Regions from separate parts of the Streptomyces sparsogenes subsp. cuspidosporus genome, predicted to be linked through region 2. Evidence: riboswitches for the same ligand, from Rfam matches in the RefSeq annotation. Region 2 holds a riboswitch; the other holds the start of a gene.
What was found. A riboswitch is a leader RNA that binds a small molecule or an ion and turns the genes downstream of it on or off. The one in region 2 is predicted to bind thiamine pyrophosphate.

Region 1 (15,374 bases), on a different contig from region 2:
TTCCCGCCACCCGCCGCCCCTGGTGCAGCCAGACCGCGCCGAGCAGCATGGCCACCATGAGGGCGGTCACCGGACCTTCCGTCATGGGCCGGCTGCCCCACAGCCCGATGGGCGTGACGTAGTACAGGCACTGGCCGAGCCATGACACCGGAGGCGGTGCCCGCAGCGCGCGCAGGAGCAGCAGGACCAACAGCCCTCCGAGTGCCGTGAAACCCAGGGCGACGGCCGTCAGTCCGGCCTTGGCCCCCAGGAGCCGGACGAACGGCGCGGCCACCAGGGGATAGGCGGGGCGGGCATGAAAGATCGCCTCGTACCGCGGGTTGCTGGGGTTGAGACCGTCCGCATGCTGCGCCAGGCAGTCCTGGAACTCATGGCGGCGCACCGGGGCCCGGAAGTCGATCTGATGCAGCATGCGGTTTCGCCGAAGCATGGCCGCCGTGTCCGCGCAGTAGGCCCGTAGCGCCTTGTCCTGGGCTTTCCGGTAGGGGACGCCCAGGAACACGTACGCGGAGCGAGCGTAGCGGTAGGAGTCGTTGGAGAAGCGTGTGCCCGGATAGGCGAAGACGTGCAACAACACGAAGACGACGACCGTCAGTAACGGGATGATCTTGTGTATTCGCGCCACGGCATACAGCCTAAACGCGCACAAAAGGGGCGACCTCTGGAACGGTCCACCAGGGTGTCGAAAACGGTCGCCCGGACGTTCGGGGCCGCCGGGCCCGGCCCTAGTTGTGCGACGCCGCGGCCAGCGCGGCGAGCTCCTCGAGCGCGGTGGCCCAGGTCGCGGCGGCGTACTCCGCGTGCTTGGCCTTCGCCTCGTCCGGGAGCGACAGTTCCCGGATGCCGCTCTCGGTCACGCGCAGCCGCGTGCCGCCGCCCTCGGCCGAGAGTACGAACTCCACCAGCGTCGAGTCGCCCGAGCCAGAGCCCGAGCCCGGACCCGGGGCCAGGGGGTGGTCAGGCTCCTGGGCGAGCCGGAAGCGGAACAGGGCGTCCGGCACCGCCTTCTCCACCCGGCCGTGGAACTCGCCCTTCTCGTCCCAGCGGAAGCGGAGCGTCCCGCCGGGCCGGGGGTCGATCTCGCACCCCTCGAACGCGTACCAGACGCGGACGTGCTCCGGGGTCGTCAGCACCCGCCACACGCGGTCCACGGGCGCCGGGACGTACACCTCGCGCTCGATCCGGTCGGCCACCATGCCCTCACGCTACCGCCCCCTACCCGAAGGCCGGGCGCTCCGGGTCCAGCGCGGCGAGGCCCTCCGCGGGTGAGGAGGCGTGGGCGAAACGGCGGCGCGGGATGCGGCCGGCGCGGTGGGCCAGCCGGCCGGCCGCGACCGCGTGGCGCATGGCCTCGGCCATCAGGACGGGCTCCTGGGCGCGGGTTACGGCCGACGCGAGCATGACCGCCGCGCAGCCCAGCTCCATGGCGAGGGAGGCGTCCGAGGCGGTGCCCGCCCCCGCGTCCAGGATCACCGGGACGGTGGCCCGCTCGACGATCAGCTCGAAGTTGTGCGGGTTGCGGATCCCCAGGCCGGAGCCGATGGGGGAGCCCAGCGGCATGATCGCGGCACACCCCACCTCCTCCAGCCTGCGGGCCAGCACCGGGTCGTCATTGGTGTACGGCAGGACGGTGAAGCCGTCGTCGACCAGCGTCTCGGCGGCGTCCAGCAGCTCGACCGGGTCGGGCAGCAGGGTGCGCTCGTCGGCCACCACCTCCAGCTTGACCCAGTCGGTGCCGAGCGCCTCCCGCGCGAGCCGGGCGGTCAGCACCGCCTCGCCGGCCGTGAAGCACCCGGCGGTGTTGGGCAGCACCCGGATGCCGTGCCGGTCGAGCACCGAAAGGACCGAGCCCTGCACGGTCGGGTCGAGGCGGCGCATCGCGACGGTGGTGAGCCGGGTGCCGGAGGCCAGCAGCGAGCGCTCCAGCACCTCCAGGCTGGGCGCGCCGCCGGTGCCCATGATCAGGCGGGAGGAGAACGCGGTGCCCGCGATGGTGAGCGGGTCGGGGCCGGGGTCGGCCGCCGGGGACGGCGCCGTGGCGTAGGGCGGGGCGTACGGCGTCTCGTGCGTCGTGTCGCGCATGGTGTCGGCCATCCGGGGGTCAGCCTCCCTGGACCGCGGTGAGGACCTCGACCCGGTCCCCGTCGCCGAGCGCCGTGGCGGGCCACTGTCCGCGCGGGACGACCTGTTCGTTGACGGCCGCCGCGACGCCGGAGGGCGCCCGGGTCAGCTCCGCGACCAGCACGTCGAGCGTGGTCCCGCCGGGGAGCTCACGGGGCTCGCCGTTCAGGGAGACGGTCATGGAGCCGGTGCCGGGGTCGGGGGCGGGGCTGGGGCCGGTGCCGGGGGTGCTCATACGGGCTGCTCCTGCGGTACGGGGGTGGCGGGCGGGACGTCGGTCCGGGTGGCCGGGAAGCGCCGCGGCGAGAACGGCCGGGCCTCGTCCGGCAGCTCACCGCTCGTCAGCACCTCGGCCATGACATCGCCCGTGACGGGGGTGAGGAGGACGCCGTTGCGGTAGTGGCCGGTGGCCATGAGCAGGCCGGGCAGCGCGCTCGGCCCCAGCAGCGGCGCGTTGTCGGGGGAGCCGGGGCGCAGCCCGGCGCGGGTCTCGACGAGCGGCAGCTCGGTGATGCCGGGCACCAGCTCATGGGCGTCGCGCAGCAGTTCGTAGACGCCGCCGGCGGTGACCGTGGTGTCCCAGCCGAGCTCCTCCGAGGTCGCGCCGACGACCAGCTCGCCGCTCTCGCGCGGCACCAGATAGACGTGCCCGCCGCGCACCTGGGCCCGTACGGTCCGGGACAGGAACGGCGCGTACGCGGGCGGCACCCGCAGCCGCAGCACCTGACCCTTGACGGGGCGCACGGGCGGCAGCGCCTCCGGGGGGACGCCCGCGAGCCGTCCGCTGAGGCTGCCCGCGGCCAGGACGGTCCGCCCGGCCGTCAGCCGGGTGGCGTCGGCGAGTTCGACGCCGGTCGCGCGGTCCGCGGCGCGCGTGAGCCGCTCCGCGCGGGCGCGGTGGAAGACGACGCCCGCGCGCTCGCACGCCGTGAGCAGTGCCGCCGTCAGCCGCCGCGGATCGACCTGGTGGTCCCCGTCCACGCGCAGGCCCCCGCGCACGCCCGGCGCGAGCATCGGCTCCAGGCGCCGGCATTCGCGCCCCGTCAGCCAGTGCGACTCCAGCCCGAGCCGCCGCTGGAAGTCGTGCAGCTCGCGCAGCTGGGCGCGGTCGTCGGGGTCGAACGCCACGGCGAGCGTGCCGCAGGCGCGGTAGCCGACGTCCTGGCCGCTTGCCTCCTCCAGCTCGGCCACGAACTCCGGATAGCGGCGCGCGGAGGCGAGGTTGAGGGCGAGCAGCGTCTGCTCCCCGTAGTGCAGCTCGGTGACGGCCGCGAGCATCCCCGCCGCGACCTCGGCCGCGCCGCCGCCGGGCGCCGGGTCGGCGACCGCGGTGCGCAGCCCCCGCTGGGCCGCCCGCCAGGCCGTGACCAGGCCGATGACCCCGCCTCCGACGACCAGCGCGTCGTACGGCCCGCCGGGCTCTCCCGAGGTGTGCGATGCGTGCATGGGCGTGACGCCCCTCCCTTCGCCGGCATGACCCGGATCAGGTTCGTACGGTCGGAGGCCGCTCCAGCCTCCCTCTCAGCCCGGTGCGTCCGGGCTCCCGCGAGTGCTTCGTCCCGCCACCCTAGTACGAGCCCGGAACCGCCCGGAAGACCAGCCCCCTCGCCCGCTGTGCCGGAGATCTCGTCCGTCGTTCCACCGGTCGGCCCCGCGCGCCGCCCTACAGTGATCGTGTGAGCGATGAGACGACGAAGCCGGCGTCCCCGGGGGGCGGCGGACAGCAGGTGGTGATCGTCGGCGCGGGAATGGCAGGGGTCCAGACCGCCGTCGCGCTGCGCGAGCAGGGCTGGACCGGGGGTGTCCTGCTGCTCGGCGCCGAGGCCCACCAGCCCTACGACCGGCCCCCGCTGTCCAAGGCCGTGCTGCTCGGCAAGGCCGACGGGTCCGCCTTCGACGTGGACTTCGCCGCGCTCGGCGTCGAGCTGCGGCTCGGCGTGTCCGTCACCGGCCTGGACACCGGGGCACGGCGGCTGGAGACCTCGTCGGGCCCGGTGCCGTACGACGTCCTGGTCATCGCCACCGGCGCCGAGCCGATCACCCTCCCCGGCGCGGAGGGCGTGCCCGGCGTGCACCTGCTGCGGACGCTCGACGACGCCGAGCGGCTGCGCCCGGTGCTCGCCGGGCAGCGCGCGGTCGTGGTGGTCGGGGCGGGCTGGATCGGCGCGGAGTTCGCCACGGCGGCGCGCGAGGCGGGCTGCGCCGTGACCGTCGTGGAGGCCGCCGACCGCCCCCTGGCGGGCGCCCTCCCGGCCGAGGTCGCCGCCCCCATGGCGGGCTGGTACGCCGACTACGGCGTCGAGCTGGTCACCGGGGCCCGGGTGGCCGCCGTGGACGAGGAGGGCCTGCTGCTCGGCGACGGCACCCGGCTGCGGGCCGACGCGGTGGTCGTCGGCATCGGCGCGCGGCCCGCCACGGGCTGGCTGGCCGGCTCGGGCGTGGAACTGGCCGCGGACGGGTCCATCGCCGCCGACGAACGGCTGCGCGCCTCGGCGCCGGACGTCTACGCCGTCGGGGACTGCGCCTCGTTCCCCTCCGCCCGCTACGGCGAACGGCTGCTGGTGCACCACTGGGACAACGCGCTCCAGGGGCCGCGCACCGTCGCCGCCAATGTGGTCGGCAGCCGGACCGCGCATTTCACCGGTTCGGTCTATGACCCGGTGCCGTATTTCTGGTCCGAGCAGTTCGGCCGCTTCGTGCAGTACGCGGGCCACCACGCCGCCGCCGACGAACTGGTCTGGCGCGGCGACCCGGAGGGCGCGGCCTGGTCGGTGTGCTGGCTGCGCGAGGGGGCGCTGGTCGCCCTGCTGGCGGTCGGCCGTCCGCGCGATCTGGCCCAGGGCCGCAAACTGATCGAGCAGGGCGCCCGGCTGGACCGCGCCCGCGCCGCGGACCCCTCGGTGCCGCTGAAGTCGGCGGTCCTGTGACCCACCGCGCGGGCCGGCGGGCGGCGGCCGGGCGCCCCGCCGTCCGCTGCCCGACTACCCACTGTCAGTCCCAGATGGCAGGCTTGTCCCGTGACCGAGATTGACGCAAAGATCGATGCTCTCGTCCCCGCCTGGCTCACCCTCCCCGATGTCGCCGAACGGCTCGGTGTCGAGGTGACCCGCGTGCGGCAGCTGGTCAAGGAGGGTCAGCTGATCGCGGTGCGCCGTGGCGAGAACAGGGTGCTCCAGGTGCCCGCCGAGTTCATCGGTGACGGAAAGGTCGTCAAGGGCCTGGTGGGCACCCTGACGCTGCTGAAGGACGACGGCTTCAGCGACGAGGAGATGCTGGAGTGGCTCTTCACCCCGGACCCGAGCCTGCCCGGCACCCCGGCCCAGGCCCTGCGTGAGAATCGCGGCACCGAGGTGAAGCGCCGCGCGCAGGCGCTGGCGGTCTGAGCCATCCGATCCGTCCGCACCATCCGATCCATCCCATCCGTCTGATCCGTCCGCACCACACCGCGGCGTACGGGCCGGCCGCTCCGGTCCGTACGCCGCCGACCCGGCGTCTGCGTGCCGCCGCCCTCGCCACCCCGTCCCGCCACCGCCGACCCAGGGGGAAAGCCGTCCCAATGGCCGCCACCACCGCCCGCGAGCAGCTCGCCGACGCCCGGCTCTACCTGTGCACCGACGCCCGCCGGCGCCAGGGCGACCTGCCGGAGTTCCTGGACGCCGTGCTGGGCTCCGGGGTGGACATCGTCCAGCTGCGCGACAAGGGCATGGAGGCCCGCGAGGAGCTGGACCACCTCGCGGTCCTCGCCGACGCCTGCCGCCGCCACGGCAAGCTGCTGGCGGTCAACGACCGGGCGGACGTCGCCCACGCCATCGGCTCCGACGTGCTGCACCTCGGCCAGGGCGACCTCCCCGTCCCGGCCGCGCGCGCGATCCTCGGCGCCGATGTGCTGATCGGCCGGTCCACCCACGCGCCGGCCGAGGCGGAGGCCGCGGCCGCCGAGCCGGGCGTCGACTACTTCTGCACCGGGCCCTGCTGGCCCACACCCACCAAGCCGGGGCGGCCCGCGCCCGGCCTGTCGCTGGTGCGGTACACCGCCGCGCTGAGGACCGCGCGGCCCTGGTTCGCCATCGGCGGGATCGACGCCGCCAACCTGGACGAGGTGCTGGAGGCCGGCGCGCGGCGGATCGTCGTGGTCCGGGCCGTCACCGAGGCCGACGACCCCGGCGCGGCCGCCGCCGAGCTGGCCAAGCGGGTGCGCGCGCACGCCCTGTGAGCCCCCGCGGCCACGCCCCGGCGGAGCCGTGCCGACCCGCTCTCTTCCCGCGATGTGTCCGCAGTACGGACCAACGCCCGGCGAAAGGGGCATAACGCCTCGGCCCGCTGGGCGTGCGCCCCACCGCTGGCTAACCTTCCCGTATGGCCCTTGGCACAGCCTCCACCAGGACAGATCGCGCACGGACCGTGCGTGATCTCCTCGCGTCCGGCGAGCAGTCGTATTCCTTCGAGTTCTTCGCTCCGAAGACGGAGAAGGGAGAACAGACTCTGTGGAACGCCATCCGCCGGCTCGAAGCAGTCTCCCCGACCTTCGTCTCCGTGACCTACGGCGCGGGCGGCTCCTCCCGCGAGGGGACCGTGCGCGTGACCGAGCACATCGCGACCGACACCACCCTCACCCCGGTCGCCCACCTCACCGCCGTCAACCACTCCCGCGCCGAGCTGCGCAACATCATCGGGCAGTACGCGGGCGCCGGGATCCGCAACATGCTGGCGCTGCGCGGCGACCCGCCCGGCGACCCCATGGGGGAGTGGGTCCGCCACCCCGACGGCGTCACCTACGCCGCCGAGCTGGTCGAGCTGATCAAGGAGTCCGGAGACTTCTGCGTCGGCGTCGCGGCCTTCCCCGAGATGCACCCGCGCTCGACGGACTGGGACGCCGACATCCGCCACTTCGTGGACAAGTGCCGCGCCGGCGCCGACTTCGCGATCACTCAGATGTTCTTCTACGCCGAGGACTATCTGCGGCTCCGCGACCGGGTCGCCGCCGCGGGCTGTACGACGCCGATCATCCCTGAGATCATGCCCGTCACGAACGTGCGGCAGATCGAGCGGTTCGCGCAGTTGAGCAACGCCGCCTTCCCTCCGGACCTCGCGGAGCGGATCCTGGCGGTCAAGGACGACGCGGCGGCTGTACGCTCGATCGGGATCGACTACGCCACCCAGTTGTGCGCGCGGTTGATGGCCGAGGAGATCCCCGGACTGCACTTCATTACGCTGAACCACTCCCCGGCGACGCTGGAGATCTACGAGAATCTGGGACTGCATCAGCGGTCCTGATGACGGCAGCCGACGGGCGGCCGCACGAGAGGGGCGGGCATGGGCTGGACGGTCCTCTACATCGCGTTCGGCATCGTCGCGCTGTGGCTGCTGGGCGAGGTGCTGCTGCAGTACAAGGCACGGTTGCGCTGGCGGCTCCTCGCTTTCACCGGCTTCCTCGGAGTGGTGGTCGGCGTGCTCGTCCCGTCGGTGTGGGTGATCGGTGCGGGCGCGATCGCCTTCGCGGTCGGCCAGACCTACGTCACGCTGTCCTTCCGGCGCGGCTTTGCCGCCGGGTGGGCGCTGCGCGGCGTACCGGGCCTCAGCCGCGGGGAGCGCGAGAGCGCGCCGCCCCCGCCGGACGCCGAGCCGACGCTCGAGGTCTCCGACCTCGAGGCGGTCCCGGTGTCGCAGCAGGAGCCGACCGCGTACCAGCCGGAGCCGCTGCCCGACGACACGGGTGAGTACGGCGTCTACGGCGACTCCGCCGCGCACGGCGCGCAGGCCGCGCAGACGGCCGGGGCCGGCGGGACCGGGGGTTACGGAGGCTACGAGACCTACGGCGGCTACGGCACCCCCGACGGCCATCACGACGGCCATCACGACGGCCACGCCGGGAGCCCTGCCTACGGCACGGGCCAGGACCACGGCCAGGACGCCTACGCGGACGCCGGCCAGTACGGATACGGCACCGACGGCTACGGCGGCTACGGCGACCCGTACGGCGGCTCCCCGCAGCCCGGGTACGAGCCGCAACAGGCGGGCTACGACCAGCAATACGCCCACCAGCAGTACGCCGGGCAGTACGCCTCCTACGGCCACGACCAGTACGGCACGGGCGGCCTCGGCGACCACTACGCGGCGGAGCCCTCCTACGGCGGTCAGCAGCAGTACGCCCCCGAGGCGAGCATGGAGCCCGGCGGGCCGTGGGTCCCCCAGCAGCGCGACGGCGACGACCTCCCGCACGACCAGCCGCCGTACCCCTACCAGCAGCAGGACTACAACGGCGGCTACGACGAGCGCTACCGCTACTGACGCCTGACGCCTGCCGGTCCCACCGGGCGGCGCGGGGTCTGTCTCCCCGCCCCGCCCCTTCCCCCGGCCGGGGCAAGCCCCCGGCCCCGGGGCGCGCGGCGGGCGCCCCGCGTGGCCTCGCGGGACCGGTGGGTCCGGCACGCCCCGGCCGCGCCGGGGCCGAGCGGGCCTGCGGCCGGACGGGGCGGAGCCGGCCCGGGCGGCGAGCCGCGCCGCCGGGGACGCCCGGCGGGCGTCCGGGAGCGGGCCTCGCTTCCCGTCACTGGGAGCCGCGCCAGTCCGCCCCGTCGACGATCAGCCCGGCCACCATCGCGCCCGACATCCCCGCATGGGCGAGCCCGCCGCCCGGATGCGCCCAGCCGCCCGCCAGATACAGCCCCGGCAGGCGCGTGAGATTCGCCGGACGCAGGAAGCGCCCGTCCGCGCCGGCCAGCGCGGGGCCGGGCACGGCGCCGCCCGGGGCGGCGGTGTCCGCGGCGGTGTCGGCGGGGGTGCGCACCTCCCGCCACAGCAGCCGGTCGCGCAGCCCCGGTATCGCCGCCTCGGCGGCCGCCACGAGCCGCTCCGCGTCCTGCTCGGCGGCCGGACCGTCGATCCAGTCCACCGGGCCGTGCGGGGCGACGGTGGCGGTGAGCGTGACGGCCTCGTGGTCCTCGTCGGGGCGGGTGGTGGGGTCGTCCGGGCGCAGCACGGTCACCGTCGGGCGGGGGCACGGCTCGCGCGTCCCGCGGCCGTCGCCGGCCTCGCCGAAGGCGGCCGCCAGCTCGGCCTCCCGGTCCGGGGTGTGGACCACGGTGCGGTGGGCGGCGTCCCGGGGGCGGGCACCGCGCAGCGCGAGGAAGACCGTGAGCCGCCCCGCCGCCCCGCCGCCGGCCCCGGCTCCGGCCCCGGCTCCGGTCGCGGGGTCGCCGGCGGGCCGCACATCGCCGTCGCGCCAGGGCTCGGCGCCGCCCAGCAGCGCGGGCAGCAGCGCCGGGGCGACGCCGGCCACCACCGCGTCAGCCTCCGCCACGGAGCCGTCCGCCAGCTCCACGCCCGCCGCGCGCCCGTCCTTCTCCAGGATGCCGACGACCTCGGCCCCGAAGGAGAACCTCACCTTCCGCGCCCGGCAGCGCTCGTACAGCGCGTCGGCCAGCGCCCGCATCCCGCCGCGCGCGTACCAGGTGCCGAAGGTCTGCTCCAGATACGGCAGCACCGCGGCGCCGGCCGGGGCGGTGCGCGGATCGAGGCTGTGCGCGAGCGCGTGGCTCTCCAGCAGGGCGGCGGCCCTGGGGTCCCTCAGCTCGCGGCGCGCCACATCGGCGAGCGTGGCCGGCCGCCCGCCGTCCCGGCGGAGCCAGCCGGAGATCCCGCGGCGGGCGGGCGCCGGATAGGGGTCGCGGCCCAGGGCCCGCCAGTCCGCGCGCAGCGGCTCCTCGAGCAGCGGTCTGCGGGTGGCGTCCCAGGCCTCGCGGGCCCGGTTGACCAGGTCGCTCCAGCGCTCGCCCGCGCCCGCGCCGAAGGCGTCGTCCAGCGCCCGGACCACCCCGGCCCGCGAGGCGTTGGGCAGCGGGACGTCCGTGCCGTCGGCGAAGAGGTGCCGGCTCGCGGGGTCGACCTGGGTCAGCTCGACGCACTGCTCCAGGGTCTCCTTGCCCGTCTTCACGAACAGATCGCGGTAGACGGCGGGCAGGTGGAGCAGCCCGGGGCCGGTGTCGAAGGCGAACCCGCCCCGCTCGAAGCGCCCGACCCCGCCGCCATGGGTCCGCCCGCGCTCGTACACCGCCACCTGGTGGCCCGCGACGGCCAGCCGGGCGGCGGCCGCCATGGCGCCCATCCCGGCGCCGATCACCGCAATCCGTGCCATGACCGCGACTTTATCCGCCGCCACCGACAGCGGACACCGTGGCCTGGGGAGAAGCGCCCAGGGCTTGAGTACGCGTACCTAGTCGGACAGATGAGTAATCGCGCGGATGGGTCATGACCTGCGCGGAAGGAAGAGTGGTGGGCGCGGAAGGGGCGCGGCGCCGGACCGCCGACACGGGGCGGCGGAACGGCGTGGCGACCCGGACGCGTCGGGGGATTCTCCCGGGGGGAGGCGCTGTTCCGGCGCGGATCGATCGGGGTTCGAACCGCACCAGAACAGCGCCTTTTTGCCAGGGGCCGGGCTCAGCCCGGGGCGCCGACGCCTCTGGCCGGGCCCTTGGGCGAAGCGCCGCCCACGCGCCCCTGCAGCAGCCGGGACAGCGCGGCGTGCACGTCGTCCAGCGACCGCTCCGGCTGGTACGACTGCCAGTCCAGCGCCGCCACCAGCACCATTCCGAAGAGCGCCGAGGCGGTCAGCGGGATGTCGATGTCCTCGCTCAGCTCCCCGGCGGCCACGCCCTCCCGCAGCACCGACTCGATCACCGCTATGGCCTGCCGGCGCACCACCATCAGCGTGGACTGCCAGGCGCGGTTGGTGCGCCACAGCTCGGCGACGTACAGCTGGGTCAGCGACGGGTAGCGCGCGATGAACCCCAGGCCCGCGCGGACCATGGCGTCCAGCGCGTCGACGGGGCCGCCGCCGCGCTCGGCGGTCTCGTCGGCGGCGCTCTGCAGCGAGGCGGTCAGCAGCTCGATGCCGTGCCGCAGCAGCTCCTCGAAGAGCATGGTCTTGCTCGCGAAGTTGTAGTACACCGTGCCCTTGGCCACCCCGGCCCGCTCGGCGATCTCGTCGACGGTGGTGGAGGAGAACCCCTGCTCCGCGATGAGGGTGACCGCTGCCTCGAAGAGCTTCTGCCGGGTGGCCTGGCGACGCGTGCTGCTGCTGTCCATGGCGCTGATTGTGCCCGCTGCCGAAGTGGTCTCGCTCACAGGTCCGTTCCCTCCGCGATCACAGGCTCAGCTCCGGGTGCAGCCGTTTGACCGACCAGACCTGCCCCCGCCGGGCGGACCAGGCGGTGAGGGCGAGGGTCGCCGCGGTGAACCCGAGCAGCACCCCGCAGGCCAGCCACACCGGGCCGAGCCCGCCGCCCGTGATGAGCCGGCGCAGCGCGTCCACGACGTAGCTCATCGGCAGGAAGGGGTGGAGGGCGTTGAAGAACCGGGGGCTGGTCTGCACCGGATAGGTGCCGCCCGCCGAGGTCAGCTGGAGCATCAGCAGGGCCAGCACCAGGATCCGGCCGGCCGGTCCGAAGCGGGCGCTCAGCCACTGCACGATCGCCGCGAAGCAGGCGGCCACCAGGAACAGGAAGCCGATCGTCCCCGCGGCCCGGGCCATCCGCAGCCCCACCGCCCAGTGCAGCACGGCCATCAGCGCCGCCGTCTGCAGCACGCCGATCGCCACGACCGGCAGCCAGCCCGCCAGCGCCACCCGCCAGGAGGAGGCGCCCGCGGCCAGGGCGCGCCGGTTGAGCGGCGGGATCAGCATGTAGGCGACCATCGCGCCGACCCAGAGGGAGAGCGGGATGAAGTACGGGGCGAAGCCGGTGCCGTAGTTGGGCGCCTGGTGCAGGTCCCGGCTGGCGAGCTGGACGGGGTCGGCCATCACCTCCGTACGCGCGTCCCGGTCCTTCTTGTCGTAGTCGGGGATCTTCGCGGCGCCGTCGTGCAGGCCGCCGGAGAGCTTGCCGGAGCCGTCGGAGAGCTTGATCAGCCCGCCGCTGAGCGAGCCGGCGCCGTCGCGGAGCGTGCCGAGGCCGGTGTCCAGGGTGGACGCGCCGCCCTTGGCGGTCGTGAGCCCGGTGTGGAGGCGGTCGGCCCCCTTGGCGACCTTGTGCGCGCCCGAGTTGAGGGCGTTGATCTTGGCGACGGCGTTGTCGAGGTCGTCGCCGAGGTGCGGGGCGTTGTCGGCGAGCCATTGTGACTTGTCGTGCAGGTCGTCCAGGTGGTTCCCGAGCGTGGTGAGTTCGGCGGTGTGGTCCTGGATGAGGTCGTCGACGTCCTCGGCCACGTCGGCGGCGGTGTCGGCCGCGCCGACCGCCTTCTTCAACGCCGGGCAGTCGGGGGCGAGTTCCACCGCGCCCTCGCAGCGCGTCTGGTAGTCGGCGGCCAGCTCGTCGGAGGCCGCGCGGGCCTTGGTGGCGGCGTCGGCGGCCTGGGTGGGGAGGTCGCCGAGGCTGTCCGAGGCTTTCTTGGAGGCGTCGGCGACCCGCTGGGCGACCCTGCCGATCTCCTCGCCGTTCTGCTTGAGGAACGGACCCACCTTGCCCGCCACGCTGTTGACCTTGTCCGAGAGGGCCTGCGTGCCGTCGGCGACCTTGCCCGCGCCCGTCTCCAGGGTGCCCGCACCCCGGTTGAGCGTGGTCAGCCCGCTCTTGAGCGAATGCGCGCCCTTCTTGGCCCGGCCCAGGCCCTTGGCGAGGTCGTTCGCGCCCTTCTCGGCCTTCCCGATGCCTTCGTCGAGCTTGTCGGCGCCCTTGGCGGCCTTCTCCGTCTCGCCGTGGATGTCGGAGAACGACACGTAGATCTTGTCGTAGAAGGAGCGGGACGCCTTGGTGGAGGCGGCGGAGCGGACCTCGGAGAAGACCGTGCGGGAGATCTGGCCGACGATGTAGTTGTTGGCGTCGTTGGTGCGCACCTGGAGGGCGCCGGTCTCGGGCGAGTCGCCGGAGCTGGAGGCCACCCGCTCGCTGAAGTCCGCGGGTATGGTCAGCGACAGGTAGTACGTGCCGTCCTCCACCCCCCGGCGGGCCTCGGCGGCGCTGGTGCGGTGCCAGTCGAAGGTGTCGCTGCGCAGCAGGTTGCGGGTGATCTCGTCCCCCGCGTGGATCTTCTCCCCCTTGCCGGTGGCGCCGGTGTCGGCGTTGACGAGCGCGACCGGGAGCTTGTCGAGGCGTCCGTACGGATCCCAGAACGACCACAGGTACAGCGCGCCGTAGAGCAGCGGCAGCAGGACCAGGGCGGCGAGCGCCGCCCGGGGGAGCCGGCCCCTGCCGAACCGCCTCAGCTCAAGCGCGGCCAGTTTCGACGAGCGCATCCGCCGCCCCCTCTTTCCCGTCCTTCTCGTCCTGCCCTGCGCCCTTCGCGGCCCGGTCGTCCTCGGTGGCCCCGGCGTCCTCGGTGGCCCCGGTGTTCTCGGTGGCCCCGGTGTTCTCGGTGTCCCCGGTGTTCTCGGTGGCCCCGGTGTTCTCGGTGTTCTCGTTCTCGGGCGCGGTGGAGACCATGACCGCGCCGTCCGGGGCCTGGCCGCACACCGCCAGGACCGTGCGGCCCGCCTCCGTGAGGCCCCGCAGCAGCGCCCACGCCTGCTCGCGCTCGGCGTCCGAGAGCTTCAGGTCGATGTCGTCGACCGCCAGCAGCCGGGGCCGGGAGACCAGCGCGAGCGCCACCGACAGCCGCAGCGCCTCCAGCCGCTCCAGGTCCCGTACGGCCGTGCGCGGGCCCTTGGGCAGCGTCTCCAGGTCCAGCCCGGCGTCGCCGAGCGCCGTCTCGATCCGGGCCCGGGACTCGGCCGCGCGCTCCCGCCGGGGCCGCAGCAGCCCGCGCGGGGAGTCGGCGAACCGGCGCTGCAGCAGCGCGCGCTCGCGCAGGTGCTCGCCGACCGTGAGCGCGGGCTCCAGGTCGGTGACGCCCGGCACATGGGCGAGGGCGCTGATGCGCCGTATGGCCGCCATTTGTCGGGGCACACGGAGACCTGCGACCTCGGCACGGCCCTCCGTGGGCCGCATCCGGCCGGTGAGCGTGAGCAGCAGACAGGTACGGCCGGAACCCGACGGTCCGGCCACGGCGATCAGCGAGCCCGGGTCGGCGGCGACGGCGACATCGCGGAACGCCCAGCCGTGCGGGCCCTGGACGCCCAGCCCCTCGGCCGTGACGGCCGCTCCGGTCGGGGTGCTCTCCACGAGAACCCACTCCCTTGATTGAACTGACTGGTCAGTGCAAAAACGAGTATGACGCATTGTCGGGCCCGCTCGCCAACCGGGTGCCGCCGGTCTCGCCGGTGGGGGGCCGCCGGTCTTGCCGGCCGGGTGCCGACGGTCCCGGCCATCGGGCGCCGTTGGGGGGGGCGTTCGCGCAGGTCAGGGCCGATTGTCAGTGGTGTGCCCCACGATGGACCCATACGGCGGTCGCTCTACCACACGATCGGCCGCCACGCGACGACAGGAGGTTCGTCATGGCCAGTACCGCCGCAGCGCGCCGGCACCGTGCCGCCGCCCCTGCCCCTTCGTTGACCGGCCCCGCGAGCGATGTCCATCCCGTCCTGCGCCGCGCGGCCGCCCCGCCCGCCGCGCTCGACCTGCTCGCCCAGGCCCACCACGGCCTCGAGGAGGCCGCCGGTCTCGAGACCGCCAACGAGCGCTTCGCCACCGCCCATCTGGCCGCCCTGCGCACGGCGGCCGCCGTGCTCGCCGTGCGCGGCCGCCCCGAGCCCACCGCGCGCCGCCGCGCGCGGATCCGCAGCGCCTGGGAGGTGCTGCCCGAGGTCGCCCCCGAACTGACCGAGTGGAGCGCCCTGTTCGCCGCCGGCGCCGACCGCCGGGCCCGCGCCGAGGCGGGCATACCGGGCGCGGCCACCTGCCGGGACGCGGACGACCTGCGGCGCGCCGCCGCGACGTTCCTGCGCCTGGTCGAGCGGATGCTGGCCCTCCAGCCCGCCCTGCCCGAGCGGCAGTCCCAGCAGAGGCAATAGGCTGGGAGCGCCGACGTCAGTAACTCGTCGTCACCGCCGCAGGCGGTGGCGGCACCCCGCCGAGGAGCCACCCGCCGTGTCAGACCCGCTGCGCCCCCGTGCGTCCCTCCGTACCGCCGTGGTGTGGGAGGTCCTCAAAGACGCCCTGGACCGCCGGGTCAAGGCGGTGGGCCAGGCTCCCGCGCAGGGCGCGGGCGAGGGCGCGCCCGGTGTGCTCGACGTGCTCGACACCGGAGGCGGCAGCGGCAACTTCGCCGTGCCGGTCGCCCGCCTCGGCCACCGGGTCACCGTGGTCGATCCGAGCCCCAACGCGCTGTTCGCGCTGGAGCGGCGGGCCGCCGAGGCCGGGGTCGCCGACCGGGTCCGCGGCATC
Region 2 (15,374 bases):
GGCCCGGCCGGCCCACCGGAACGGGGCCACACGGCGAGGCGGTCCGCAGATTTGGGGCAATCGGGTGAAAGGGTTGAGGCGATGACCGTATCCGCACACCGCCGAGCCGACTCCCTTCGCATACCGCGATGGCTCACTCACGCTACGCTCACAAGGTTTCCGGCGGAAGCGCACGTCCTCACCCACGTCATGGCAGAACGGCACAAGGCGACGAATGCCCCAGCACATCTCCGGGTCTGACCGCGCGGCGCCGACCCCTGCCCGCGGCGCGGTGCGTCCCCCCGCCCCCTCGTCGCTCGACGAGCTGTGGCGGTCCTACAAGTCCACGGGCGACGGTCGGCTGCGGGAGCAGTTGATCCTCCACTACTCACCGCTGGTGAAGTATGTGGCCGGGCGGGTCAGCGTCGGGCTGCCGTCCAATGTCGAGCAGGCCGACTTCGTCTCCTCGGGAGTCTTCGGACTCATCGACGCCATCGAGAAGTTCGACCCCGAACGGGCCATCAAGTTCGAGACCTACGCGATCACCCGCATCCGTGGCGCGATGATCGACGAGCTGCGGGCGCTGGACTGGATCCCGCGCTCGGTGCGTCAGAAGGCCAGGGCCGTCGAGCGGGCGTACGCCACGCTGGAGGCGGCCCTGCGCCGCACCCCCTCGGAGGCCGAGGTGGCCGCCGAGATGAACATCGGCCTCGAGGAACTCCACGGCGTCTTCAGCCAGTTGTCGCTGGCCAATGTGGTCGCCCTGGAAGAGCTGCTGCACGGGAGCGGGGAGGGCGGCGAGCGGCTCAGCCTCATGGACACCCTGGAGGACACCGCCGCCGACAACCCCGTGGAGGTGGCCGAGGACCGCGAGCTGCGCCGGCTGCTCGCCCGCGCGATCAATACGCTGCCCGAGCGGGAGAAGACCGTGGTCACCCTCTACTACTACGAGGGGCTCACGCTGGCCGAGATCGGGCAGGTCCTCGGGGTCACCGAGAGCCGGGTCAGCCAGATCCACACCAAGTCCGTGCTGCAGCTGCGGGCCAAGCTCGCCGATGTCGGACGGTGAATCCTCCCGTCTGTATCGCCCCGGTCAGGGGGCCTTTCGTAAAGTGGAGGCGTGCCCAGGATTCGAGCGGCCTCCGTGGCCGAGCACCGGACGATGCAGCGCGGCGCCCTGCTGGACGCCGCCCGTTCCCTGCTGTCCGAGGGCGGTACGGAGGCCTTGACCTTCCCCGCCCTCGCCGAGCGCACGGGCCTCGCGCGGTCCTCCGTCTACGAGTACTTCCGCTCCCGCGCGGCCGTGGTCGAGGAGCTGTGCGCGGTGGACTTCCCCGTTTGGGCCGCCGAGGTCGAGGCGGCCATGGAGCGGGCCGACTCGCCCGAGGCCAAGATCGAGGCGTATGTGCGGCGGCAGCTGGCGCTGGTCGGCGACCGCCGCCACCGCGCCGTCGTGGCGATTTCCGCCGGGGAGCTGGACGCGGGCGCCCGCGAGAAGATCAGGGCCGCGCACGGCGGGCTGATCGCCATGGTCGTCGAGGCCCTCGGCGACCTCGGTCATGAGCAGCCGCGGCTGACCGCGGTGCTGCTGCAGGGTGTCGTGGACGCCGCGGTCCGCCGGATCGAGCTCGGCGCCGAGGACCCCGCGCGCGTCACCGAGGCGGCCGTCGCCATGGCCCTCCGCGGCGTACGCCCCTGACCCCGCGCACCCGCCCCACACGCTGTGCCCCTGTCCCCTGAGTGATGCGCGCCCCGAGCACCCCGAGCCGGCCCCCCGGCCCCCGCGCGCCGCGCAGCCGCGCACCGGCCCAGGCCGCCGCGCCGGCCAGGGCGGCGGCCTGGGCCAGCTCTCCGGACCCTGCGGGGCCCGCGGTGCCCGGTGGCAGGACCGAGGGCACCCGGTCCGTGCCCGCGGGTGGCCCGGCCGGGCCACCCGCTTCTTCCGCCGCGTCCGCAGGCTCCGGTACGCCGAACACCGGCAGCAGCCGGGAGGGGCCACGCCTGAGCATCCACGGGTCGAGCAGCGACAGCGGGTCCAGATAGCGATCGCCGCTGCGCAGCCCCCAGTGCAGACAGCCGGAGGGGCAGTGGGAGGGGCCCGCGGCCACCGTCCCCACCACCTGCCCGGCCCGCACCCGCTCGCCCTCGGCCACCAGGGCCCGCACCGGCTCGTAGGTCGTCCGCAGCGGCGGTCGGCCGGTGCCCGGCAGCTCGATGGTGAGCACCCCGCGGCCGGCGACCGGGCCCGCGAAGGACACCCCGCAGGCCGCCGCCGCGCGCACCGTTGGGCCGGGGCGCGCGGCGAGGTCCACCCCGCGGTGGCCCGCCGCCCAGGGCGCCGGCGGCGGCTCCCAGCCCCGCAGCACCGTCGGCCTGCCCCCTCCCGCCTCGGACCCCACCGGCCAGGACCGCCCGTCACGGGCCTGGGCCGCGGCGGCCGGCCACCCCAGGAGCAGCGAGATCCAGCCGAGGACGACACCGGACAGGACCACGCGCAGGAGCGCGCGCAGGAGCGCGAAAGGCGAGGTCGGGAGGGTCGGCGGGCACGGGCAGGGGGCCGGGTCGGCGGGGCGCGGTCGCCCGGGAAGCGGCCCTGGACGTGGCACGGGAAGTCGCATGGAAACACCGTGGCGCGACGCGCCGATTCGCGTGGATCATGGACACGATCTGGGGACTACTCACGGGTTGTGGATATCGCCGTCACCCGGCACCGCGCGGGTCCCGTACACTTCTTGTGGCGATCCGGGTCACCGGATCGACTTCGCACGCCCCGCCACCGGCACCCCGATCGGCCTCGATCCGTCCATCGATACCGCTCGAACAGCATGGCGGCCGCGCCCCTCGGTCCTCGGACGAGCCCTCCGCGAGGGCACCTTCCGTGGCAGGCGCGCCGGGGCGTCAGGCGCGGCGGCCGCCCGGCCGCCGTGGAACCGAGCACTTCAAGGAGTACGGCCATGGCCGTCGTCACGATGCGGGAGCTGCTGGAGAGCGGCGTCCACTTCGGGCACCAGACCCGCCGCTGGAACCCGAAGATGAAGCGTTTCATCTTCACGGAGCGCAACGGCATCTACATCATCGACCTGCTCCAGTCGCTGTCGTACATCGACCGCGCCTACGAGTTCGTCAAGGAGACCGTCGCCCACGGCGGTTCCATCATGTTCGTCGGCACGAAGAAGCAGGCGCAGGAGGCGATCGCCGAGCAGGCGACCCGCGTCGGCATGCCGTATGTGAACCAGCGCTGGCTGGGTGGCATGCTCACCAACTTCTCGACCGTCTACAAGCGCCTGCAGCGCCTCAAGGAGCTCGAGCAGATCGACTTCGAGGACGTGGCCGCCTCCGGCCTCACCAAGAAGGAGCTCCTGGTCCTCTCGCGTGAGAAGGCCAAGCTGGAGAAGACCCTCGGCGGTATCCGCGAGATGCAGAAGGTGCCGAGCGCCGTCTGGATCGTCGACACCAAGAAGGAGCACATCGCCGTCGGCGAGGCGCGCAAGCTCCGCATCCCGGTCGTCGCGATCCTCGACACCAACTGCGACCCGGACGAGGTCGACTACAAGATCCCGGGCAACGACGACGCGATCCGCTCGGTCACCCTGCTCACCCGTGTGATCGCCGACGCGGTCGCCGAGGGCCTCATCGCCCGCTCCGGTGTCGCCACCGGTGACGAGAAGGCCGACAAGGCCGCCGGTGAGCCGCTCGCCGAGTGGGAGCGCGACCTGCTCGAGGGCGAGAAGAAGGCCGACGAGCCCGAGGCGGCCAAGCCCGCCGAGGCCGAGCAGCCGGCCGAGGCCGAGCAGCCCGCCGAGGCCCCGGCCGCGGACGCCGAGCAGGCCTGACCACTCAGGCTGCGACGTGACGGCGGGGGAGGGCGCCCGGTGCGCCACCCCCGCCGTTCCCCCGTAGAGCTTTCGACTTTCGAGAAGAGATTCACAGATCATGGCGAACTTCACCGCCGCTGACGTCAAGAAGCTCCGTGAGCTCACCGGCGCCGGCATGATGGACTGCAAGAAGGCGCTGGACGAGGCCGAGGGCCAGGTCGACAAGGCCGTCGAGATCCTGCGCGTCAAGGGCCAGAAGGGCGTGGCCAAGCGCGAGGGCCGCAGCGCCGAGAACGGCGCCGTCGTCTCCATCATCTCGGACGACAAGACCTCCGGCGTGCTGGTCGAGCTGAAGTGCGAGACCGACTTCGTCGCCAAGGGCGACAAGTTCGTGGCCGTCGCCGACGCCATCGCCGCCCACGTCGCCAAGACCTCCCCGGCCGACCTGGAGGCCCTGCTCGCCTCCGAGATCGAGGCCGGCAAGACCGTCCAGGCGTTCGTCGACGAGGCCAACGCGACCCTGGGCGAGAAGATCGTCCTGGACCGCTTCGCGCAGTTCTCCGGCGGCTACGTCGCCGCGTACATGCACCGCACCAGCCCGGACCTGCCGCCGCAGGTCGGCGTGCTGGTCGAGCTCGACAAGGAAGACGCCACGGTCGCCAAGGACGTCGCGCAGCACATCGCCGCGTTCGCGCCGAAGTTCCTGACCCGTGACGAGATCCCGGCCGAGACGGTCGAGAACGAGCGCCGCGTGGCCGAGGCCACCGCTCGCGAGGAGGGCAAGCCCGAGGGCGCCCTGCCGAAGATCGTCGAGGGTCGCGTCACCGGCTTCTTCAAGGAGAACGTCCTGGTGGACCAGCCGTTCGCCAAGGACAACAAGAAGTCCGTCCAGAAGGTCCTGGACGAGGCCGGTGTCACGCTCAAGCGCTTCGCGCGCTTCCGCGTCGGCGTCTGAGCGTCGGCGTCGGAGCCGAGCAGCGAATGACCGGCGACCCCGATAGGGTCGTAGGCAGCCAACCGTCAACCGGTCGGCCGCAGATGTGACGAGGAGGCCATTGCCGCAGAGGTCGATCAAGGACCCGTCCGGCAGTGGCCTTCTTCGTATGTGCACGAGGAGATCTCCAATGAATCAGGGCGCGGGCGCCGGACAGGCCGCCGACGAGAAGAACGCTCAGGGCAGGGTCAAACGCCGTCGCTTCCTGCTGAAGCTCTCCGGTGAGGCGTTCGCCGGGGGCGGGGGGCTCGGGGTCGACCCCGATGTCGTGCACGCCATCGCCCGCGAGGTCGCCGCGGTCGTCCGGGACGGCGCCGAGATCGCCATCGTCATCGGCGGCGGCAACTTCTTCCGCGGCGCCGAACTGCAGCAGCGCGGCATGGACCGGGCCCGCTCGGACTACATGGGCATGCTCGGCACGGTCATGAACTGTCTCGCCCTCCAGGACTTCCTGGAGAAGGAGGGCATCGACTCCCGCGTCCAGACCGCCATCACCATGGGCCAGGTCGCGGAGCCGTACATTCCGCTGCGTGCGGTGCGCCACCTGGAGAAGGGGCGCGTGGTCATCTTCGGCGCGGGCATGGGCATGCCGTACTTCTCCACCGACACCACCGCGGCCCAGCGTGCCCTGGAGATCCACGCCGAGGCCCTGCTCATGGGCAAGAACGGGGTGGACGGGGTGTACGACTCCGACCCCGCCCGGAACCCGGACGCGGTGAAGTTCGACGCCCTGGAGTACGGCGAGGTGATCACCCGCGACCTCAAGGTCGCCGACGCCACCGCCATCACGCTGTGCCGCGACAACAAACTGCCGATCCTCGTCTTCGAGCTTCTCGCCGAAGGGAACATCGCGCGTGCGGTGAAGGGTGAGAAGATCGGCACGCTCGTGAGCGACCAGGGCTCCCGGGCCTGACGGCTCATACGGGGGATGGACAACGGCCTGCCGGTCGGACACCGTGCAGGAGAAGACGCACGCAGGGGCGAGGCTCTGCTTACTGATAACACCAGGAGCAAGTGGTGATCGAAGAGATCCTCCTCGAGGCCGAGGAGAAGATGGAGAAGGCCGTTGTGGTCGCCAAGGAGGACTTCGCCGCGATCCGCACCGGGCGTGCGCACCCGGCGATGTTCAACAAGATCGTGGCGGACTACTACGGGGCGATGACGCCGATCAACCAGCTGGCGTCGTTCTCGGTTCCGGAACCGCGCATGGCCGTGGTGACCCCGTTCGACAAGAGCGCGCTGCGCAACATCGAGCAGGCGATCCGCGACTCCGATCTGGGCGTCAACCCGAGCAATGACGGCAACATCATCCGGGTGGTGTTCCCCGAGCTCACCGAGCAGCGCCGCAAGGAATTCATCAAGGTCGCCAAGGGCAAGGGCGAGGACGCGAAGATCTCGATCCGCAGCGTCCGCCGCAAGGCCAAGGAATCCATCGACAAGCTCGTCAAGGACGGCGAGGTCGGGGAGGACGAGGGCCGCCGGGCGGAGAAGGAGCTCGACGACACCACCGCGAAGTACGTCGCGCAGGTGGATGAGCTGCTCAAGCACAAGGAAGCCGAGCTGCTCGAGGTCTGATGAACGACTCATCCTGGGGAGCTCCGCCGAGCGCCCGCCTCCGGGGACCGGCCGACCAGGGGCCCTCCCCCTCGCTTCGTGGGGAGGTGCCCCCGCCCTCGGCGGGTCCCGCGCGCGAGGTGGGCGGGGCGGCGCAGACTCGGCCCATGCCCACCGTGCCCCACGCAGGCGGAGACCCTCGGGATGCCGCCGACCGTGATCGGGGGGCCGCTCGGCCGAGCGGCCCCCTGTTCCGCGACGACCGGGAGCCGGAGCGCGGCCCGCGGCAACCCGCCGTACATCCCCCGACGCCCCCGGAGCGACCCGACGCCATGCCGGCCGACAGCGCACACCGCCCCGACGAGGCCGGGGGCGCCAAGAAGAAGAGCGCGGGCCGCGATCTGCGCGCCGCGATAGGGGTGGGCGTCGGCCTGGGCGTGGTGGTCGTCGCCTCGCTGTTCATCTACAAGCCGGTGTTCGTCGGCGTCATAGCGGTCGCCGTGGTCGTCGGCCTGTGGGAGCTGACCTCCCGGCTGGCCGAGCGCAAGGACATCCGCGTCCCGTTGGTCCCGCTCGCCGTGGGCGGCGTCGCCATGGTGGTCGCCGGTTACGTGCGCGGTGCGGAGGGCGCGTGGGTGGCCGTGTCGCTGACCGCCCTGGCGGTGCTGGTGTGGCGGATGACCGAGCCGCCGGAGAACTACCTCAGGGATGTCACGGCCGGGGTCTTCGCGGCCTTCTACGTACCCTTCCTGGCCACCTTCGTCGCGCTCATGCTCTCGGCCGACGACGGGCCGCGGCGGGTGCTCGTCTTCCTGCTGCTGACCGTGGTCAGCGACACCGGCGCGTACGCGGTCGGCTGGCGCTTCGGCCGCCACAAGCTCGCCCCGCGTATCAGCCCCGGCAAGACCCGCGAGGGCCTGCTGGGAGCGATCCTCTTCGCGATGGTCGCGGGCGCGCTGTGCATGCAGTACCTGATCGAGGGCGGCGCCTGGTGGCACGGGCTGCTGCTCGGGGCCGCCGTCGCGGTCAGCGCCACCCTGGGCGACCTCGGCGAGTCCATGATCAAGCGTGACCTGGGCATCAAGGACATGGGCAAGCTGCTGCCCGGCCACGGCGGGATCATGGACCGGCTGGACTCACTGCTGCCCACCGCGCCCGTGGTCTGGCTGCTGATGGTGATCTTCGTGGGCGGCGGCTGACCGGCCCCGCACCCCGGCCCCACACCCTGGCCCTTCGGCCCCGCGCCGCTCCTGGCGCGGGGCCGTACGCACGTCTGAGACACTGGGGAGACCATGCCCAAGCCCGGAGAACTCACTTTCGTCGCGCCGCGCGGAGCCAAGAAGCCGCCGCGGCATCTCGCCGACCTCACGCCCGCCGAGCGCCGCGAGGCCGTCGCCGCCCTCGGCGAGAAGCCGTTCCGCGCCGGCCAGGTGTCGCGCCACTACTTCGCCCGCTACAGCCGCGACCCGGCCCAGTGGACCGACATCCCGGCCGCCGCGCGCGAGAAGCTGGCGGCCGGGCTGCTGCCGGACCTCATGAGCGTGGTGCGCCACATCAGCTGTGACGACGACACCACCCGCAAGACCCTGTGGCGGCTCTTCGACGGCACGCTCGTGGAGTCCGTGCTGATGCGCTACCCGGACCGGGTCACCATGTGCATCAGCTCCCAGGCCGGCTGCGGCATGAACTGCCCGTTCTGCGCCACCGGTCAGGCGGGCCTGGACCGCAACCTGTCCACCGCCGAGATCGTGCACCAGATCGTCGACGGTATGCGGGCGCTCAGGGATGGCGAGATCCCCGGGGGGCCGGCGCGGCTGTCGAACATCGTCTTCATGGGCATGGGCGAGCCGCTCGCCAACTACAACCGCGTCGTGGGTGCCATCCGCAGGCTGACGGACCCGGAGCCGGACGGCCTCGGCCTGTCCCAGCGCGGCATCACCGTCTCGACCGTCGGGCTCGTCCCGGCGATGCTGCGCTTCGCCGACGAGGGCTTCAAGTGCCGGCTCGCGGTGTCGCTGCACTCGCCCGACGACGAGCTGCGCGACACCCTGGTCCCGGTCAACACCCGCTGGAAGGTCCGCGAGGTCCTGGACGCGGCGTGGGAGTACGCGGAGAAGTCGGGCCGCCGCGTCTCCATCGAGTACGCCCTGATCAGGGACATCAACGACCAGGCGTGGCGGGCCGACCTGCTGGGACGGCTGCTCAAGGGGCGCCGGGCGCACGTCAACCTGATCCCGCTCAACCCGACTCCGGGCTCCAAGTGGACCGCGTCCAGGCCGGAGGACGAGAAGGCGTTCGTGGCCGCCCTGGAGGCCCACGGCGTGCCCGTGACCGTCCGGGACACCCGGGGCCAGGAGATCGACGGGGCCTGCGGGCAGCTGGCGGCGGCCGAGCGCTGAGGCCCGGCTGATACGGTGCCCTGGCACCGCCTCGTACACGAGGCACCAGCTCGAACAAATGAACATTCCGACAGGGGAGCGCGAACAGCGCTGAGAGTGCGGCCCGGCCGCAGACCCTCGGACCTGATCCGGGTCATACCGGCGTAGGGAGTCAGATCGTATGAACCGCCGTCTTCGGCATGCCGTCGCCACCGCCCTCTTCGGCTCGCTCGGCCTCACCACCCTCGTCGCCTGCGGCGAGGACTCCTCCGGCTCCTCCGGCGGCTCGGGGTCCAAGACCGTGACCCTGGTCTCGCACGACTCGTTCGCCACCTCCAAGGCCGTGCTGAAGGAGTTCACCCGAAAGACCGGCTACAAGGTGCGGCTCCAGCCGGGCGGCGACGCCGGGGCGGCCGTCAACCAGGCCATCCTCACCAAGTCGCACCCTCAGGGGGATGTCTTCTTCGGCGTGGACAACACCCTGCTGTCCCGCGCGCTCGACAACGACCTGTTCACCCCGTACCGGGCCAAGGGCCTGGACAAGGTCCCGGCGGCGCTCCAGCTCGACGCGGCGAAGCACCGCGTCACCCCGGTCGACTTCGGGGACATCTGCGTCAACTACGACCGGAAGTACTTCGCCGACAAGAAGCTCGCCCCGCCGAAGACCTTCGCCGACCTGACCAAGCCCGCCTACAAGAACCTCCTGGTCACCGAGAACGCGGCCACCTCCTCACCCGGCCTCGCCTTCCTCCTGGGCACCGCCGCCCGCTACGGCGACGACGGCTGGCAGGGCTACTGGAAGAAGCTCAGGGCCAACGGCGTCGAGGTCGTCGACGGCTGGGAGCAGGCGTACTACGACCGCTTCTCCGGCTCGGCGGGCGGGGCCAAGGGCGACCGGCCGCTGGTCGTCTCCTACGCCTCCAGCCCGCCGGCCGAGGTGGTCGACGCCAAGCCGCGTCCCGCGCAGTCCCCCATAGGGGTCGCGACGGGAACCTGCTTCCGGCAGGTGGAATTCGCCGGCCTTCTGAAGGGCGCGTCGAACACCAAGGGCGGCAAGGCGCTGCTGGACTTCCTGCTGACCAAGAGGTTCCAGGAGGACGTGCCACTCAAGATGTACGTCAACCCGGCCCGCGAGGACGCCAAGCTGCCCGAGCTGTTCACCAAGTACGGGGTGCAGATCGCCGACCCGGCCACCCTGGCCCCCCAGAAGATCGCCAAGAACCGTGACCAGTGGGTCAAGGCATGGTCCTCGCTCGTCCTGTAAAGCGCCGCGAACGTGACGCAGGCGCCCCCGACGTTCCCGACGCCCCCCGGGCGGTGGGGCCGGGGGCGTCGAAGGCGAGCCCCCGGCGGCGCGCTGACCTCCGCGGGGCGGCGCTGCGGCTGGCCCTGATGGCCGTGCCCACCGCCTTCTTCGCGCTGTTCTTCCTCTACCCGGTGGCCGCCATCGTCGCCCGCGGACTGCGCGACGGAGGACAGTGGCGGCTGGGCCGCGCCGGCGAGGTGCTCACCGACCCGGCCGTCCTGGACATCCTGTGGTTCACCGGCTGGCAGGCGGCCGCGTCCACCGCCCTGACGCTTGCGGTCGCGCTCCCCGGCGCGTATGTCTTCGCCCGCTTCGCCTTCCCCGGCAAGCGGCTGCTGCGCGCCGTCGTGACCGTCCCCTTCGTCCTGCCGACCGTCGTGGCCGGCTCCGCGTTCCTCGCCCTGCTCGGCCACGGCGGGCTGCTGGAGCGCCTGTGGGGCGTACGCCTGGACACCACCGTCTGGTCGATCCTCCTCGCGCACGTCTTCTTCAACTACGCGGTGGTCGTACGGACCGTCGGCGGGCTGTGGGCACAGCTCGACCCGCGCCAGGAGGAGGCCGCGCGGGTGCTCGGCGCGAGCCGCCTGGCCGCGTGGCGGCGGGTGACGCTGCCGGCGCTGGCCCCCGCCGTGGCGGCCGCCGCCCTGATGGTCTTCCTGTTCACCTTCACCTCCTTCGGCGTCGTCCAGATCCTCGGCGGCCCCCGGTACGCCACCCTGGAGGTCGCGATCTACCGGGAGACCGCGCAACTGCTCGACCTGCCGACGGCCGCCGTGCTGACCCTCGTCCAGTTCGCCGCGGTCGCCGCGGTCCTGGGGCTGCACGCCTGGACCGTACGGCGGCGCGAGGGCGCCCTGAAGCTCGTCGACCCCGAGCGGACCGCGCGCCGCCCCCAGGGCCCGGCCCAGTGGGCGCTGCTGTGGGGCGTGCTCGCCTCCGTGGCGCTGCTGATCCTGCTGCCGCTCGCGGTCCTCGTCGAGCGCTCCCTGGACGCCCCCGGCGGCTACGGCCTCGGGTACTACCGCGCCCTGCAGTCGGCGGCCGACAGCGGCGGGACATTCTTCGTCGCACCCATGGAAGCCGTCTGGAACTCCCTGCGCTACGCCGCCGTGGCGGCCGTCTTCGCCCTGGTGGTGGGCGGCCTGGCGGCCGCGGCGCTCACCAGGAAAGCGGGCAGACTGGTGCGGGGCTTCGACGCGCTGCTGATGCTGCCGCTGGGCACCTCCGCCGTCACCGTCGGCTTCGGCTTCCTCATCGCCCTCGACGAGCCGCCGCTGGACCTGCGCGCCTCATGGATCCTCGTACCGCTCGCCCAGGCCCTGGTGGGCGTGCCCTTCGTCGTACGGACCATGCTGCCCGTGCTGCGCGCGGTGGACCACCGGCTGCGCGAGGCGGCGGCCGTGCTCGGCGCGTCCCCGCTGCGGGCCTGGCGGGAGGTGGACCTGCCGATGGTCGCCCGGGCGCTGGGGGTCGCGGCGGGCTTCGCGTTCGCCGTGTCGCTGGGCGAGTTCGGGGCGACCGTGTTCATCGCCCGGCCCGACCACCCGACCCTGCCGGTGGCCGTCGCCCGCTTCCTCGGCCGGGCCGGGCAGCTCAACTACGGCCAGGCCATGGCCCTGAGCACGATTCTCATGCTGGTGTGCGCGGCTTCCCTGCTGCTCCTGGAGCGGATCCGCACCGACCGTTCGGGGGAGTTCTGATGACCCTGCTGCGACTGGACGAGGTGACGGTCCGCTACGGCGAGCGCACGGCGCTGGACGCCGTGGACCTCCATGTGGCCGAGCACGAGACGGTGTCGGTGCTGGGGCCGAGCGGCAGCGGCAAGTCGACGCTGCTGCGCGTCGTGGCCGGCCTGGAGCGCGCCCACACCGGGCGGGTGTGGCTGTCCGGCCGCGACCAGTCCGGGGTGCCCACCCACCGGCGCGGCGTGGGCCTGATGTTCCAGGACCACCAGCTCTTCCCGCAGCGGGACGTGGGCGGCAACGTCGCCTTCGGACTGCGGATGCGCAAGGTGGCGCGCGCCGAGGCCGAGCGCCGGGTCGCCGAACTGCTGGACCTGGTCGGCCTCCCCGGCGCCCAGCGGCGGGCGGTCGCCTCGCTGTCCGGCGGCGAGCAGCAACGGGTCGCGCTGGCCCGCGCCCTGGCCCCGCGCCCCCAACTGCTGATGCTGGACGAGCCGCTGGGGCAGCTCGACCGCGGGCTGCGGGAGCGGCTCGTCGTCGAACTGCGCCGGCTCTTCGGCGAGCTGGGCACGACCGTGCTCGCGGTCACCCACGACCAGGGCGAGGCGTTCGCGCTCGCGGACCGGGTGGTGGTGATGGACGGGGGGCGCGTCGCGCAGACCGGCACCCCGCTGGAGGTGTGGCAGCGCCCCGCCACCGAGTTCGTCGCCCGCTTCCTGGGCTTCGACAACGTGGTTGACGCCGTCGTCCACGGCGAGCGCGCCAATACGCCCTGGGGCAAGCTCCCCGTCCCGGACGGCACCCCGCCGGGGCCGTGCCGACTGCTGGTCCGCCCGGCCGGGGTGCGGCTCGTCTCCCCCGAGGAGGGCCTGCCGTGCACGGTGCTGGCGCGGACCTTCCGAGGCGACCGTGTGGCACTCGCCCTCCAGCCCGCGGGCGCGCCGCGCCTGGAGGCGGCGTGCGCGCTGCGGGACGCGCCGGGAGAGGGGGAACGGGTCGGGGCCGCCTTCGAGGCGGGCGACGTGGTGGTGCTGGGCGCCGACGCCTGAGCCGCGCCTGAGACGTGGGCGCGCCCCCCCCGCGCCCCTCACGGAGGCCCTGCGCTCAGCCCGTCAGGCCCGTCAGGGACATGAGGGCTTCGGGGGCCTCGTCCACCGAGTCCACCAGCGCGATCCGGGCCGCCATGGACCTGCCCTGGGCGAGCGCCTCCAGCAGGGGCCAGGTCGGCAGGCGGCGCGTCCAGTGGTCGCGGTCCACGAGCACCATGGGCGTCGGCTCGCCGCGCGACTCGTAGTAGTTCGGCGTCGCGTTGTCGAATATCTCCTGGACGGTCCCGGCGGCGCCCGGCAGGAACACCACCCCCGCGTTCGACCGCGCCAGCAGACCGTCCTCGCGGGTGGCGTTGGCGAAGTACTTCGCGATGTGCGAGGCGAAGGCGCTGGGCGGCTCGTGCCCGTAGAACCAGGTGGGGATGCCTACCGACGTGCCGCCGCCGGGCCACCGCTCGCGCACCGCGAAGGCCGCCTCGGCCCACTCCCCGACGGACGGCCGGAAGGAGGGTGCCTTGGCGAGCACCTCCAGGGACTCGTCGAGCATCCCGTCGGCGAACGGCGCCGCGTACGCGCCCAGGTTGGCGGCCTCCATCGCGCCCGGCCCGCCGCCCGTGGCGACCGTGAACCCCGAGCGCGCCAGCGCCCGCCCGAGCCGGGCCGCGCCCGCGTACCCGTCGGAGCCGCGCTCCAGGGCGTGCCCGCCCATCACACCCACCACCCGTGACCCGGCGAGGAGTTCGTCGAGGGCGTCCGAGACGGCGTCGTCGTGGATGGAGCGCAGCATCGAGGAGAAGATGTCGCCGTCGGCCTTGGTCCGCTGGAACCAGGCGTACGCGAGCGCGTCGGGCGTCCCCGCGTAGCCCCGCTCCGCCAGCCCCTCGAACAGCTCGCTCGGCGAGTAGAGGGTGCCGCGGTAGGGGTCGAACGGCAGTCCCGGCACCGGCGGGAAGACCAGCGCGCCGCCGGCCCGCACCTTGGCGGCGGCCTCGGGCTCCATCGGGCAGCCGAGGAAGACGGCCTCGGCGGTGTCCGTGCCGAGCAGCGCCGGGGTACGGTCCGTCAGATCGACGGACTGGACGCGGTACCCGGCCAGTGAGCCGCGCGCCACGACCTCGTCGAACTCCCGCAGGGACTCGATCTCCCGGTCGGGGCACGGGTCTTGGGCGGCGGTGGAAGCGTCGTCGGTCAGCACGGCGACATGCTACTGGCGGCCCCCGGCGGTGGGCCGAGGCGGTCGGCGGGCCGCGGAGTGGCGCATGGCGCGGAGTGGCGCGTGGCGCGGCTCAGTGGTCGAAGGGGAGCGTGCTCAGCTCCGCGACCGCCCAGGCCAGCGGGGCCAGGAGGATCAGCAGGGCCACCCCGCGCAGGGCCGCGGCGCCCCGCAGCAGGCGCGGCGGCGCGCCCAGGCGCAGCAGGGCTTCGGTCGTCCTGCCCCGGGCGCTCTTCGTCTCGAGCGCCGCGGTGAGCGCCGAGGCGGTGGCGCACATCATGATCAGCGCGGCGCCCAGGCCGGTGAGCGGGCCGAAGGGGCGGTCGCCGGACGAGCCGGGGCCCGCGCCGTAGAGCTGGACCGCGGCGTACGCGCCGGAGGCGACGGCGCACAGCACGCCGATCGGGTGCCCCAGGCGCCCCGCCTCCTGCTGCAGCACCCGCCCGGCCAGCAGCCGCAGCGCCCCCGGGCGGCCCGCGGACAGCAATCTGCCGCACAGGTGGGTGAGGCCGGGCCCGGCCAGCACGAGGCCGACCGCCGTGAGCGCCCAGCCGCCCACCACGCCGGGCGGGCTGCTCCCCAGGTGGCCGGGGAGCGGCAGCAGCCTGCCGGGGGGCGGGGGAGGGCCGCTGCCGGCGTTGTTCGTGTACGCCTCCATGGCGATGCCGGCCGCGGTCAGCGCGATGCCCCAGGGCAGTCGCCGGGTCGCGAACTCCGGCGCCGCGCCGCGCGGGGCCGTCTCCGCGCCCCGCGCCCGGCCGCCTCCCCGCGCCCCCCGCGCGCGCCGCGCTCCCCGGGGCCACAGGTGGACCGCGCAGGCCGCGGCCGCCACCGCCGGTACGAGCGCGAGCAGGGTGACCGCGGCCGCCCAGGGCACCGGGTGACCGGCGCCGAGCGCGCCGCTCGCCGCCCCGCTCGCCGCATCGGGCCACAGCGGCCACGAGCCGCCCAGATCGCCCCGCAGGTGCAGGAAGACCAGCAGGGCCGGCACACAGCCCAGCGCGCACGACAGGGCGGCCGAGGCCGCCGCGAGCAGCGCGGACCTGGCCGGGCCGCCGCCGGCCGCCGCGAAGACCGGGCCGAACGGGACGCTCGGGTCGGCGCGCGCGACCGAGACCGCGAGCTGGGCGGTGGCCGCCAGGGGCACCACGCACCACAGCAGCCGTACGACCGCGTCGTCGGCCTGCTCGGGATGCCCGGCCGCGTACCCGAGGGCGCAGAGCAGCAGGAAGCCCGTGCCCGCCGCCGCGGTCGCCACCAGTGACCGGCGCACCAGGGCCAGGGGCCGGGCGCCGCGGGCTAGGCGGAGACTGAGCACGCGGACCTGCCCTCCGCCTCGGGGGAGTGCGGCGAACCCACCCGGCGGCCGTCCAGCAGCGCGACGGTGCGGTCGGCGAGGGTGGC

Region 1: it holds a riboswitch for thiamine pyrophosphate, as region 2 does, so the genes downstream of both, thiO (glycine oxidase ThiO) here and ABFY07_RS22765 (thiamine ABC transporter substrate-binding protein) in region 2, are expected to answer to the same signal.

Annotation. Positions count from the first base shown of each region.
Region 1 is NZ_BAAASD010000037.1:17,195-32,568, reverse strand. Features, by position in the region: gene ABFY07_RS32000 (hypothetical protein) at 1-625, opposite strand, end outside; gene ABFY07_RS31995 (SRPBCC domain-containing protein) at 726-1,196, opposite strand; gene ABFY07_RS31990 (thiazole synthase) at 1,216-2,082, opposite strand; gene thiS (sulfur carrier protein ThiS) at 2,102-2,302, opposite strand; gene thiO (glycine oxidase ThiO) at 2,353-3,567, opposite strand; TPP riboswitch at 3,564-3,678, opposite strand; gene ABFY07_RS31975 (NAD(P)/FAD-dependent oxidoreductase) at 3,798-5,048, shown strand; gene ABFY07_RS31970 (Rv2175c family DNA-binding protein) at 5,139-5,504, shown strand; gene thiE (thiamine phosphate synthase) at 5,678-6,334, shown strand; gene metF (methylenetetrahydrofolate reductase [NAD(P)H]) at 6,478-7,395, shown strand; gene ABFY07_RS31955 (hypothetical protein) at 7,435-8,409, shown strand; gene ABFY07_RS31950 (phytoene desaturase family protein) at 8,669-10,255, opposite strand; gene ABFY07_RS31945 (TetR/AcrR family transcriptional regulator) at 10,558-11,205, opposite strand; gene ABFY07_RS31940 (YhgE/Pip family protein) at 11,264-13,348, opposite strand; gene ABFY07_RS31935 (ATP-binding cassette domain-containing protein) at 13,320-14,213, opposite strand; gene ABFY07_RS31930 (SAV_6107 family HEPN domain-containing protein) at 14,486-15,001, shown strand; gene ABFY07_RS31925 (methyltransferase) at 15,078-15,374, shown strand, end outside.
Region 2 is NZ_BAAASD010000019.1:88,741-104,114, forward strand. Features, by position in the region: gene dprA (DNA-processing protein DprA) at 1-85, shown strand, start outside; gene whiG (RNA polymerase sigma factor WhiG) at 215-1,048, shown strand; gene ABFY07_RS22725 (TetR/AcrR family transcriptional regulator) at 1,124-1,678, shown strand; gene ABFY07_RS43200 (murein hydrolase activator EnvC family protein) at 1,632-2,471, opposite strand; gene rpsB (30S ribosomal protein S2) at 2,934-3,812, shown strand; gene tsf (translation elongation factor Ts) at 3,913-4,749, shown strand; gene pyrH (UMP kinase) at 4,919-5,701, shown strand; gene frr (ribosome recycling factor) at 5,806-6,363, shown strand; gene ABFY07_RS22755 (phosphatidate cytidylyltransferase) at 6,363-7,541, shown strand; gene rlmN (dual-specificity RNA methyltransferase RlmN) at 7,635-8,741, shown strand; TPP riboswitch at 8,804-8,908, shown strand; gene ABFY07_RS22765 (thiamine ABC transporter substrate-binding protein) at 8,902-9,984, shown strand; gene ABFY07_RS22770 (ABC transporter permease) at 10,113-11,726, shown strand; gene ABFY07_RS22775 (ABC transporter ATP-binding protein) at 11,726-12,757, shown strand; gene ABFY07_RS22780 (LOG family protein) at 12,813-13,952, opposite strand; gene ABFY07_RS22785 (hypothetical protein) at 14,044-15,288, opposite strand; gene ABFY07_RS22790 (ABC transporter ATP-binding protein) at 15,270-15,374, opposite strand, start outside.